Linked DNA regions of Hymenobacter swuensis DY53. The main gene of each other region encodes a partner of the protein of the gene in region 2 in a complex. Links are inferred from orthologs where the notes say so. Each region holds a gene or a part of one and is shown on either strand. Other genes may lie near its edges.

Region 1 (4,275 bases), 2.3 Mb from region 2 along the record:
GGCTTCGGGCAATACGTGCCACAGCCGCACTTGGCCCCCCACATGTCGTCCCAACACTACGGCGTAATGCAGAGCGTTGGTAGCCGCCGCTGAAAAGTCCGTTAGCACGTGGAAAGTGAACATAGGCTGATAGGCCGAAAACCAGCTGGATTGTCTGTTCAGGAAAGGTACCTCTTTACGGAACGCTTTAAATTAAGATCCTGTTAAAAATAGCTTAGCTGCTACTTTTGCCCGGTGGCATCGTCCAGTAATGGCTGGTATTGTAAGTGCTTTTGCACAAAATCCTGCATAAAGGCGCAACTGGTGCGCACTTTGAGCTTTTGCTGGCGGGCGTATGCCAGCCCGGCTTTGGCCAGTTCTTCGCCCATGCCTTTACCGCGTAACAACTCGTCCACAAACGTGTGCGTAAAATCAATAATACCGGCGGCAGGCAGACTGTACGCCAGCTCAGCGGTATAGCCGTCCTGTTCGATGGTAAACTCTTGGTCCTTGGAATGGTGCGTAACCTGTGCAGACATAGCGGGTGGTGAAAAGATGGAGAGAATCAGCCGGCGGAATGCCTTGGGCACCGCCATTTATCGGGAGTTTACGTATGAGCCAGGGAAGCGGCTACCATACCGCCTCTCTCCCGTACTCTTCCCTCCTACTTTCTTTACCATCATGCAAACCACTCCCGAAAATTCCTCCTTTACGCCTGATAACGCTACCCCCAACCAAGCTGCCAGCACTCCGCAGTACGGCGAGTTTGGCAAACCTACCACCGCCGAAACCCGCCAGAAGACCGAAAACGAGCAGAGTGTAACGGAAGGTGGCCAGGTAGCGCCTACGGTAGCGTTTCCGGAGCAGCGCGGCAGTACCCCGCAGAACCTTGATCCGGCCATCGTACGGAAGGTAGAAGATTCGGAATACACAGAGCAGCGCGAAGGATGGGCCGCAGATGACCCGCGTTACGGTGGTGGCACCCGCAACTGGCCCACCAACGAGCCCGCCAACCACACCACAGAGCCGGCGCCCGAAGACGGTGAACACCCCAAGAACCCGAATGTGGGCACCAACGATAACCCCGACGAGTTCAGCGCGCTGCGTCCCGATGAAGGCCGTGGTATTCCCGGCTCGGGCAAATAAGGCCGGTTTTCAGCCCACTCATACGTCTACTTTCTGACCCCACTTTATGGCAACCGATAAAAACCAGGACCCCGCTGCTGCTCTCGAGCCCAACTCGGGCGCGAACCTGAGCGAAGAACAGCGCAAACACCGCGAAGAACTGTACAGCTACAAGCGCGACGAGGAAGGCACGTTGGATACTTCTGCCCGCTTGGAGGACGAAACCACCGGCATCCCGACCGATAGCGCCACCACCGGCCCTGACCCCGATAACTCCAGCATGACCGATGAGTTGATGAACCCGGGTTTTAACAATCCTATTGACGACAACAACCGGTAGCATTCCACACTACGGTAGCTTTCTGAAGCCCTTCTGCTGCGTGCAGAAGGGCTTTTTTTCTTATACGCTCAATTTTATCCGCATAATTATTGCACAATTCGAGCACAAATAACGTATGTTTACGACATACTTTAAATCTTTACCTGATGACCTACGCCAAGCTGAGCGAATTCACTGCCGAACAACAACAGCTGGCCCGGATGGCCAAGGCCCTGGCGCACCCGGCGCGAGTGGCCATTATTCAGTTGCTGGCCAGCAAAACCACTTGCATTTCCGGAGATATTGCGGCGGAGCTACCGTTGTCGCGCACCACGGTTTCCCAGCATTTGCAGGAACTGAAGGCACTGGACCTCATCCGGGGCGACATTGATGGGCTGACGGTATGCTACTGCTTGAACACGGAGTTGTGGCAGCAGGTACAACAACAGTTTGCCGCATTTTTCGCCCAAGCCACTACCTCGGCCGCTGGCGCCCCGGCAGCAGCATGCGGCTGCTAACCGTTCCTTTTCCATTCTTATGTTCTTTTTGCCATGAGCATTTTCCCCCGCATGCATGTGTCGCTGTACGTCGCAGACCTAGCAGCAACCGTCAATTTCTACACGGCTTTTTTTGGGCAGCCGGCCACTAAAATCAAGCCCGGCTACGCTAAATACGTGCTGGATGCGCCTTCTCTCATCATTTCCTTCGTGCAGAACCCGGAGCGGGTACACAGCAATTTCGGGCATCTGGGCTTTCAGGTAGAAACCCTGCCGGAGCTGGAGCAGCGGCTGGCCACCGCCCGGCAGGCGGGTTTGGTGCAGCGGGAGGAAATGGGCACCAGCTGCTGCTACGCCAAGCAGGACAAGTTCTGGGTGAACGACCCGGATGGCACGGAATGGGAGGTATATTATTTCCACGAAGATGCCGAGTTCAACGACCCGCGCTACCAGCAGGAGTATGATGCCGCTGCCGATACTGGCCAGTGCTGCATTGCCCCGGCCGCTACCGCCGCAGTACCGGTTATGGCTCCTATGGCTTTCACGCTGGTTGATACAGGTACCTCCACCGGAGCCGCTTGTACTCCGGGCGGTACCTGCTGCTAAAACATCCTGCTTCTACTTATGAAAGCTGAAATGAAGATCCTGGTTTTGTGTACCGGCAACTCCTGCCGCAGCCAGATGTTGCATGGCTACCTGCAACAGCTTATACCAGCCGCGCAGGTGTACTCGGCGGGGGTAGAAACGCATGGTCTGAACCCGCGCGCGGTACAGGTAATGGCCGAAGATGGCGTGGATATCAGCCGCCATACGTCTAACTTGGCTACCGAATACGCAGCCGTCCCGTTCGATTACGTGCTGACTGTGTGCGACCATGCCCGCGAAACCTGCCCCGTGCTGCCAGGCGCGGCTACGGCCCGGCGGCTGCACCATAGTTTCCCGGACCCCGCCCAGGCTACGGGTTCAGAGGCCGATATTCTGGAAGCTTTTCGTGCTACCCGCAACCAGATACGCGCGTACGCGACGGATTTCAGTCGGACGTACCGGCCACAGCCGGGCCACACAGCAGCGTAGGCCGGTGCAGGCGGCCGGCAGAGCCGGTAGGCAATGTGGATTTTAAGGATGGAGTGCAGCGTACAGCTGCTTTTTCCCGTATACTTCCGGTAGTATTCTTCCCGCTCCCATTCCAAACCAGCCCCGTGCTATGGCCGCTCCGTTCCTTGTCCTGACCGATTTCACCCCTGCCGCCGACCACGCGCTACGCTACGCGGCGGCGTTGGCAGCTTCGGTGTACACCTCCCTGATAGTGCTGCACATCCGGCGCGAAACCCTGCTTGATCCTGACGCCTTCAATGGCAGCATCCGTCATCTGAGCGAAGGAGAAGTAGCTGCCTCGTTGCAGGAACGCACGCAGCCGCTGGGCGTTCCCGTCACGGTAGAGTCGGCGGTAGAAGGGGTGGAAGCAGCCGTGGCCGATGCCGTGCGCCGTCATTCTCCCAGCCTCGTCGTGCTGGGCAAGCCCGATACCGAAACCACGCCCGATGAACTGGTTAGCAGCACCTCGCTAAAGCTGCTGCGCGCTACCCGTACGCCGCTACTGGTGGTGCCTGTGGGTACGCAGGCTGCTGTACCGCCCCTGGCCGTTACGGTAGCCGCCGATAACAGCTCCATCAGCCTGAAAACTCAATCGGAAGGTATCCGGGAGATACTGGCCCACGTAAAGCCACGCCTGACGGTAGTACACGTAGCCGAGCCGGAGAATAGCGACGCCTGCACAGCCGCTCTCGATGCCGTGCAGGCCAGCGGCCTGGTTACCGGCATCCAGACCCGCATTCATACGCATGGGGTGCGCCACCGCCGCATTCCGGAAGGCATTCTGCAGGCCGCCACTGAAACCCATGCCGACTTACTGGTGCTGGTTGCCCGTCGCCGCAGCTTTCTGGGCCAGCTGTTCAACCGCAGCGTCACGTCCCAGGTTATTCTGCATGGCCACCTGCCCATGCTCCTGCTTCCCGCGCTGGATTAAGTAATTTAGTAAAATGGTGATTTAGTGAGTTTGACGTTCTATCGGCGCAACTAGCACAAACAGAACATCAAACTCATTATTTTACCGCCTCACTATTTCCCCCTTTACCCTACCACCGTACTACGGCGTTCCAGCAGGCATACGTCACGCCACTGGCCGTGGAGCTGGCCCAGCTTTTCGCGGACGCCTACAAGGCGGAAACCGGCCTTCTCATGCAGGTGCAGGCTGGGCACATTTTCGCGTATAATGCCGGCCTGCAGCGTCCAGATTCCGTGTTGCTCCGACTGCCGCACTAGTTCCCGCAGTAGCAGTAGGCCTACGCCCTGGCC
Region 2 (5,609 bases):
TAGAAGAAGGATTCGAACCTCCACGGAGTGGTTAGCCGGCCGCCGGACCAGTTTTTCCCGAATCTCCACCCCCGAGAGAGGAGGGCATGTCTGCCAGTTTCATCATTCTACAGTGTAAAACAATCCGCTACCGCTTGCGTTGGATTATGACAAATGTACTAGGTTGGTTGATGTTATAAAATAATTTCAGACATTTGTAAAAAAAATTACATACTTTTTAAAAAAGAGGTTCTTTCATTGGAATATAGATAATCAACACCCTGAAAAATGGCGCGTAATTACGAACTTGACGACACCGACCGGAGAATTCTGGCCCTGTTGATTGATGATGCGAAGATGCCTTACACCGAAATTGCCCGAAAGGTGCATGTTTCGGGTGGTACGGTACACGTCCGAATGGCTCGTTTGGAAGAACTGGGCATTGTCCAGGGAGCTACCCTCAAGATTGATTATCAAAAGCTCGGCTACGGCGTGCGGGCTTTTCTGGGAATCTATCTGCAGAAAAGCTCCGTGTACGAAAGCGTAGTAGCCGCCCTGCGCCAGATTCCGGAAGTAGTAAGCATCGACTTCACAACCGGCGCGTACGGTATCTTTGCTCGCCTCATCTGCCGTGACACGAACCACCTGCGCGAAGTGCTGCACGAGCAGATTCAGCTAATCGAAGGCATTGAGCGAACTGAAACGCTGATTTCGCTCGAAGAAGCTTTTAACCGCCCCATTCAGTTGCAGGAAGTAAGCGAGGACGTAGGCTAAGGCGGCCGTAGTCCTGCATAAGAGTTCCTATATGATGCCGCTACTCCCTATAGGTGGAGTAGCGGCTATTGTGTTTAAAGAAAAAGCCTGCAGTAAACCGGTGGCCCTGAATTGGCTGGCAGCCAGCTGAAATGGTACTTTTTGAGTGAAGTTCAATGGGCGCTTGGGCCCTGATGTTCTGTTGGTTATATTTCGTAAAACCATGCTGGCGTCTTAATCAGGTTGCTCATGAGGATTCACTACGTTTTTCTCCTGTCTTTCGCGTTCCTGACCCAGGCGGGCCACGGCCAGAGTTTACCTGCCGTGTATCTCAACAACCGGGATGAGGCCACTATCCCCGACAGTGCCACGCACTACCGCATCGTGGACCGCAAAAATGAGTTGCTGGGTACTTATGCCATGCGGGAGTACGCCCTGTCAGGTACGCTGCTGCTGAAAGGCACGCTATCCTCCATTGATCCGCCGGTGCGTAACGGCCTGCTTACCTGGTACCATCCCGATGGCAGCAAGGCCGCTCAGGTGCATTACCGTAACGACGAAGCGGATGGCCTGTATCTGGGCTGGTACGAAGATGGCCGGGTGAACCTGCGCGGCGACTACTCCGACGGGCAGCGGGTAGGGCGCTGGATTTCAGTGCACCGCAATGGCCAGAAACGCTCCGAAGGCCGCTATAACAACGGCCGCGCCGTGGGCGAGTGGCGTTACTACTATGATTCCGGGGAATTGAGCGCCATTGAAATGCCCGACCGCCAGGGTAAACCATTGGCTTTGGCCTTTTTCAACAAAGATGGCTCACCGTATATGGGCCGGGTGCGCACCCGCGAAATGCCCCGATTCCCGGGCGGCGAAGGGGCGCTCTTGAGCTACGTGGCCCGCACAACCAACTACCCGCGCAACATCCGACGCAAGGGTATTACCGGCAATGTGTACGTGAGCTATACGGTGGGTGAGGACGGCCGTGTGGGACAGGTGCGGGTAGTGCAGGGCCTGGCTCCCGAGGCTGATCTGGAGGCGCGGCGGGTAGTGGCCAATCTGCCACCGTTCGAGCCGGGTCGGGAGTATAATCTACCCACCGCCATGACGTTCACCATTCCCATCTATTTCGCGCCCAACTTCTCACTGGCCTCCGGGCTGCGACCTCCGCAGGTGCCGCCTTCGGAAGCCCGTGCCGCCGCCCCCGATGGTGAGGAATAAAACAGCAGCAAACGAAAAGCCTTGTCTATATGTGTATAGGCAAGGCTTTTTTGCGTGGTAGTAGTATGAACCGTCAGAAATCAGACAGGTGAATTAAACCTGCGTGCTGGCTAGCCATCTTAGCTACACATACCACCTCCTACTTGCTACGCATATGAGACGTTCCTTTTTTGCTGCCGCCGCCCTTTGCCTTTTTGCCGTTGCAACCGCCTCCGCGCAGGTAGCACCCCGCGCCAATGACCAAGCCCGTATCCGTCAGGGAGTACGATCGGGCCAGCTGACCCGGGTTGAGGCTGCCCGCGCGCAAGGTCAGCAGGCAGATACCCGCCAGGCTCGCCAGGCGGCCCGTGCCGATGGGGTAGTGACGCCCGCTGAACGGCAAACGGTGCGCCATGAAGAACGTCAGGCCGACCGGGTGCTCTACCGGCAGAAGCACGATGGCCAAACCCGCGTTGTACGCTAACGGCCCCCGGTACCCCCAGAAGCCCAAAAAGCCCCGCTCTTTATGAAGAGCGGGGCTTTTTGGGCTTCTAAAACTAGGCAGTTACCTGAGCGTCCAGCTTTTGAGCCAGTACGTGCTTCGGAACGGCACCAACTTGTTTGTCAACTACCTGGCCGTTCTTAAATACCAGCAGCGTAGGAATGCTGCGGATACCGAACTTGGCAGAGGTCTGGGGATTCGAGTCGACGTCAACCTTGCCGATAACGGCTTTGCCTTCGTATTCGCCGGCCAGTTCTTCCACTACCGGGCCTACCATACGGCAGGGGCCACACCACTCGGCCCAGAAGTCCACAAGCACAGGCTTGTCGGAGTTGATGATCTGGTCGAAGTTAGCATCGGTAATCTCGATGGCTTTATGTCCCATAACAGTCGTTTTTTTTTGTTGAAAGGGTTTTCAGTGCTAGTGTACGGTCAAGCGGGCCGCAAGGTAGCAGATTGCGATTCAACAAGCAGCCGCCGGGAAAGTTCACTCGGTCAGCGTAGGGGTTCTGCCGCTCAACCAGCCCAAGGCCCCGGCGACCCGGCCGCGCTTAGCCAAGGCCTCCGGAGCCGGATATAGCATAGGGCTAACCTAATCGACTACGAATGATACGCGCGGGCATATTCCTGCGCCTTGTGCCGAAGCTTATAAAACACGTACAGATTGAAGAAGTGCATGCCACCCAGAATCAGAATAATCGTCCCGATCTTAATGCTGAGCGTTTCCACACTCTGCTGGTAGCTGATAATTGGGTCGCCGCTCTGCAGCGTGAGCATGGCGTAGCCGATGTTGATAAGGTAAAATCCCATGAGCAAAAGCTTGTTCACGGAGTCGGCCAGTTGCTCATTCCCGTGAAAAATATCGACGAGAAACAGGCGACCGTTGTTGAAAAGCGTGCGGGCAACCCACACTGTCAGTAGTACCGTAACGGGCAGGTAAACGCCGTACACCAGGAGGTGAAAGTTCATGGCAGAGAAAATTGGGGGTGAAAAGAAGAAAAGAGCGCGGAACCGGAATAGGATAAGGAAGCAGGCTAGGATAGCTGAGGTAATAAGTCGGCGAGAGCCGCTCGGCAGGAGGGAAACTGAAAGTGAAAGCCGGCTTCCAGTAGCCGCTGCGGCGCCACCTTACGGCTTTTCAGAATCAGCTCGGTTTCGGTGCGCAGCAGAAACGCTCCAATTTCGAGCAGCCAGCGCGGTTGTGGCAGATGCCAGCGCGGGCGGTAGTAGGTATCAAGCAACTGCATCAGGGCGGCGTTGGGCAGCGGCTCCGGAGCGCATAGGTTGAGCGAACCTTCCAGCACCGGATGCGCCACCAGAAATTCCACGGCCCGGCAGAAATCCTCGATGTGCAGCCAGCTGACCCACTGCCGGCCGTGGCCGTGGGGTGTGCTGAGGCCCCGGCGCGCCAGCCGGGCCAGCGTGGGCAGCGCGCCCCCATCGGCTCCCAGCACAATGGCCGTGCGCAGGGCCACGCGGCGGGTATGGGGCAGGGCAGCCAGGTTGAACTCGGCTTCCCACTGCTGGGCCACCATCTCCGAGAACCCGCGCCCGATCCGGCCGGCGGCTTCCGTATTGGCCGGAGCCCGGCCAGCCGTATCCTCATAAATGGTAGCCGTAGAGGAGTTCAGCCACAGAGCCGGTGGGTTGCGACAAGACGCTATGGCGTCGCCCAGCACCCGGGTGCTGTCGGTGCGGCTGCGCACGATGGCGTAGCGGTTGACGGCGTGGTAGCGGCAGTCGACGGAGCGGCCGGCTAGGTTGAGCAGCACGGCAGCACCTTCCAGAGCAGCAACCCACGGCCCGAGGGTACGGCCGTCCCAGGCCAGCTCATCGGGGCCGGAGGCGCGACGGCTAAGCGTCCGGACCCGGTAGCCGGCCCGCGCGAAGTAGCGCCGCAGGTGCTGGCCCAGAAAGCCCGTGCCGCCGGCCAGAATTAGAAGTGGGGGTTCCATACAATATGGTGAAAGAGGGAAGAAGAGAGGGACTTCGCCTGTGAATAAGAAATTGTGTATTCTAAACTTTCAGTAATTATTGAAATATGCAAGGCAAAAAAAGGCCTGTCGAGGTGCTAAGGCCCAGGCCGCATCAGCTTCATAAACGTGCTCAGAAACCAGTTCTCATCGGCTTTGATGAGCGTGGAGGCGGCGCGGTCAGCAAAGGAAGCGAAGCTCTGGATGCTGCCAATCATCTGGGTGAAGGCGGCGGTTTCTTCGGGCGTGGCAGTGGGGGATGGCTCTACTTCGCTGATTTCGCCTAATACACGCATGATGGGCTGCAACTCGCGTTTGCGGCGCTCCTGCAGAATCAGGGTAGCCACACGGTGAATGTCCTTTTCGCCCGAGAAGAACTCGCGCCGCTCGCCGGGCCGCAGCTCCTTGCGCACGATGCCCCAGTCCATGAGGGCGCGCACGTTCAGGTTCACGTTGCCCCGCGAAATCTGCAGTTGCTCCATGATGTCCTCGGTGCTCAGCGCCCCCGGCGACACCAGCAGCAGCGCGTGCACCTGCGCCATTGTGCGGCTCACGCCCCAGGCCGAGCCCAGGGTGCCCCAGCCTTCAATGAATCTGCGCTTGGCTTCGTCGAGTTGCATGGTTCAAATGTAACGGAGTATTTTAAACTTTCAATAAAAATTGAAAGTTTATTTTTGAGGTACTGATTCGCCCTAAAAAAGAACGTCATGCTGAGCTTGCCGAAGCAGCTCTACCGCACAAGTGCCTACCTGAAACCTGGATTGGCTCCGAAACCTGCTGCATTGAAATACATAAGTATCTTCAGTTGACTGCCCTGATAGTTGGTAAAGCATTCTACCAAATATTCAACTTCATTTTTTCTTCGGCTCCCAACCAGCTTAAAGACCTTACCTATGCTTTCCGCGTGGAAAGAGTTTTGGCTAATTGTTTTTTGCAATGCTATGGGAAGCTCTTCTATAGAGATTTCGGTTTTAGATTCAGTAAATGCGCAATGCCTGTCAAAAGCCACATTAAGTACCCGGTTCTGTTGCCTAGAATAGAACATGTAATCTTCTTCTTTTGCTTCTACATTGCCATAGACATAACACGAATCAATGTGAGCGTTCGGATACGTTCGTTTGAATTTCTTGACCACATTCTTCGGCACAGGTATCTCTCGAGCACGCATAGCGTTTTTCGCTAGATATGTCTGTGCGTAAAGGTGACTT

The links. The genes of interacting proteins can lie anywhere in the genome.
Region 1: the proteins of trxA (region 2) and HSW_RS07500 are in contact, whole or in part, in an NMR structure (PDB 2IPA), measured with the Bacillus subtilis proteins. The link is inferred for Hymenobacter swuensis DY53 from one-to-one orthologs.

Annotation. Positions count from the first base shown.
Region 1 is NZ_CP007145.1:1,402,623-1,406,897, reverse strand. Bases 1,461-4,275 are described here. They hold HSW_RS07500 (arsenate reductase ArsC), read left to right. Parts: upstream 1,461-2,556; coding sequence 2,557-2,994; downstream 2,995-4,275. Other genes in these bases: HSW_RS07490 (GNAT family N-acetyltransferase), read right to left, coding at 4,051-4,275; HSW_RS07495 (universal stress protein), read left to right, coding at 3,125-3,946; HSW_RS07505 (ArsI/CadI family heavy metal resistance metalloenzyme), read left to right, coding at 1,975-2,526; HSW_RS07510 (ArsR/SmtB family transcription factor), read left to right, coding at 1,591-1,941. Also shown: HSW_RS07530 (universal stress protein), read right to left, coding at 1-123; HSW_RS07525 (GNAT family N-acetyltransferase), read right to left, coding at 222-518; HSW_RS07520 (hypothetical protein), read left to right, coding at 661-1,125; HSW_RS07515 (hypothetical protein), read left to right, coding at 1,172-1,444. UniProt on the Bacillus subtilis protein: Catalyzes the reduction of arsenate [As(V)] to arsenite [As(III)]. In vitro, can dephosphorylate para-nitrophenyl phosphate (pNPP).
Region 2 is NZ_CP007145.1:3,749,803-3,755,411, reverse strand. What follows is about bases 1,149-3,837. They hold trxA (thioredoxin), read right to left. Parts: upstream 2,814-3,837; coding sequence 2,484-2,813; downstream 1,149-2,483. Other genes in these bases: HSW_RS17320 (TIGR01777 family oxidoreductase), read right to left, coding at 3,463-3,837; HSW_RS17325 (hypothetical protein), read right to left, coding at 3,029-3,397; HSW_RS17335 (hypothetical protein), read right to left, coding at 2,087-2,392; HSW_RS23035 (energy transducer TonB), read left to right, coding at 1,149-1,947. Also shown: HSW_RS17345 (AsnC family transcriptional regulator), read left to right, coding at 268-753; more of HSW_RS23035, read left to right, coding at 982-1,148; more of HSW_RS17320, read right to left, coding at 3,838-4,383; HSW_RS17315 (GbsR/MarR family transcriptional regulator), read right to left, coding at 4,500-5,021; HSW_RS17310 (hypothetical protein), read right to left, coding at 5,147-5,609. UniProt on the Bacillus subtilis protein: Participates in various redox reactions through the reversible oxidation of its active center dithiol to a disulfide and catalyzes dithiol-disulfide exchange reactions.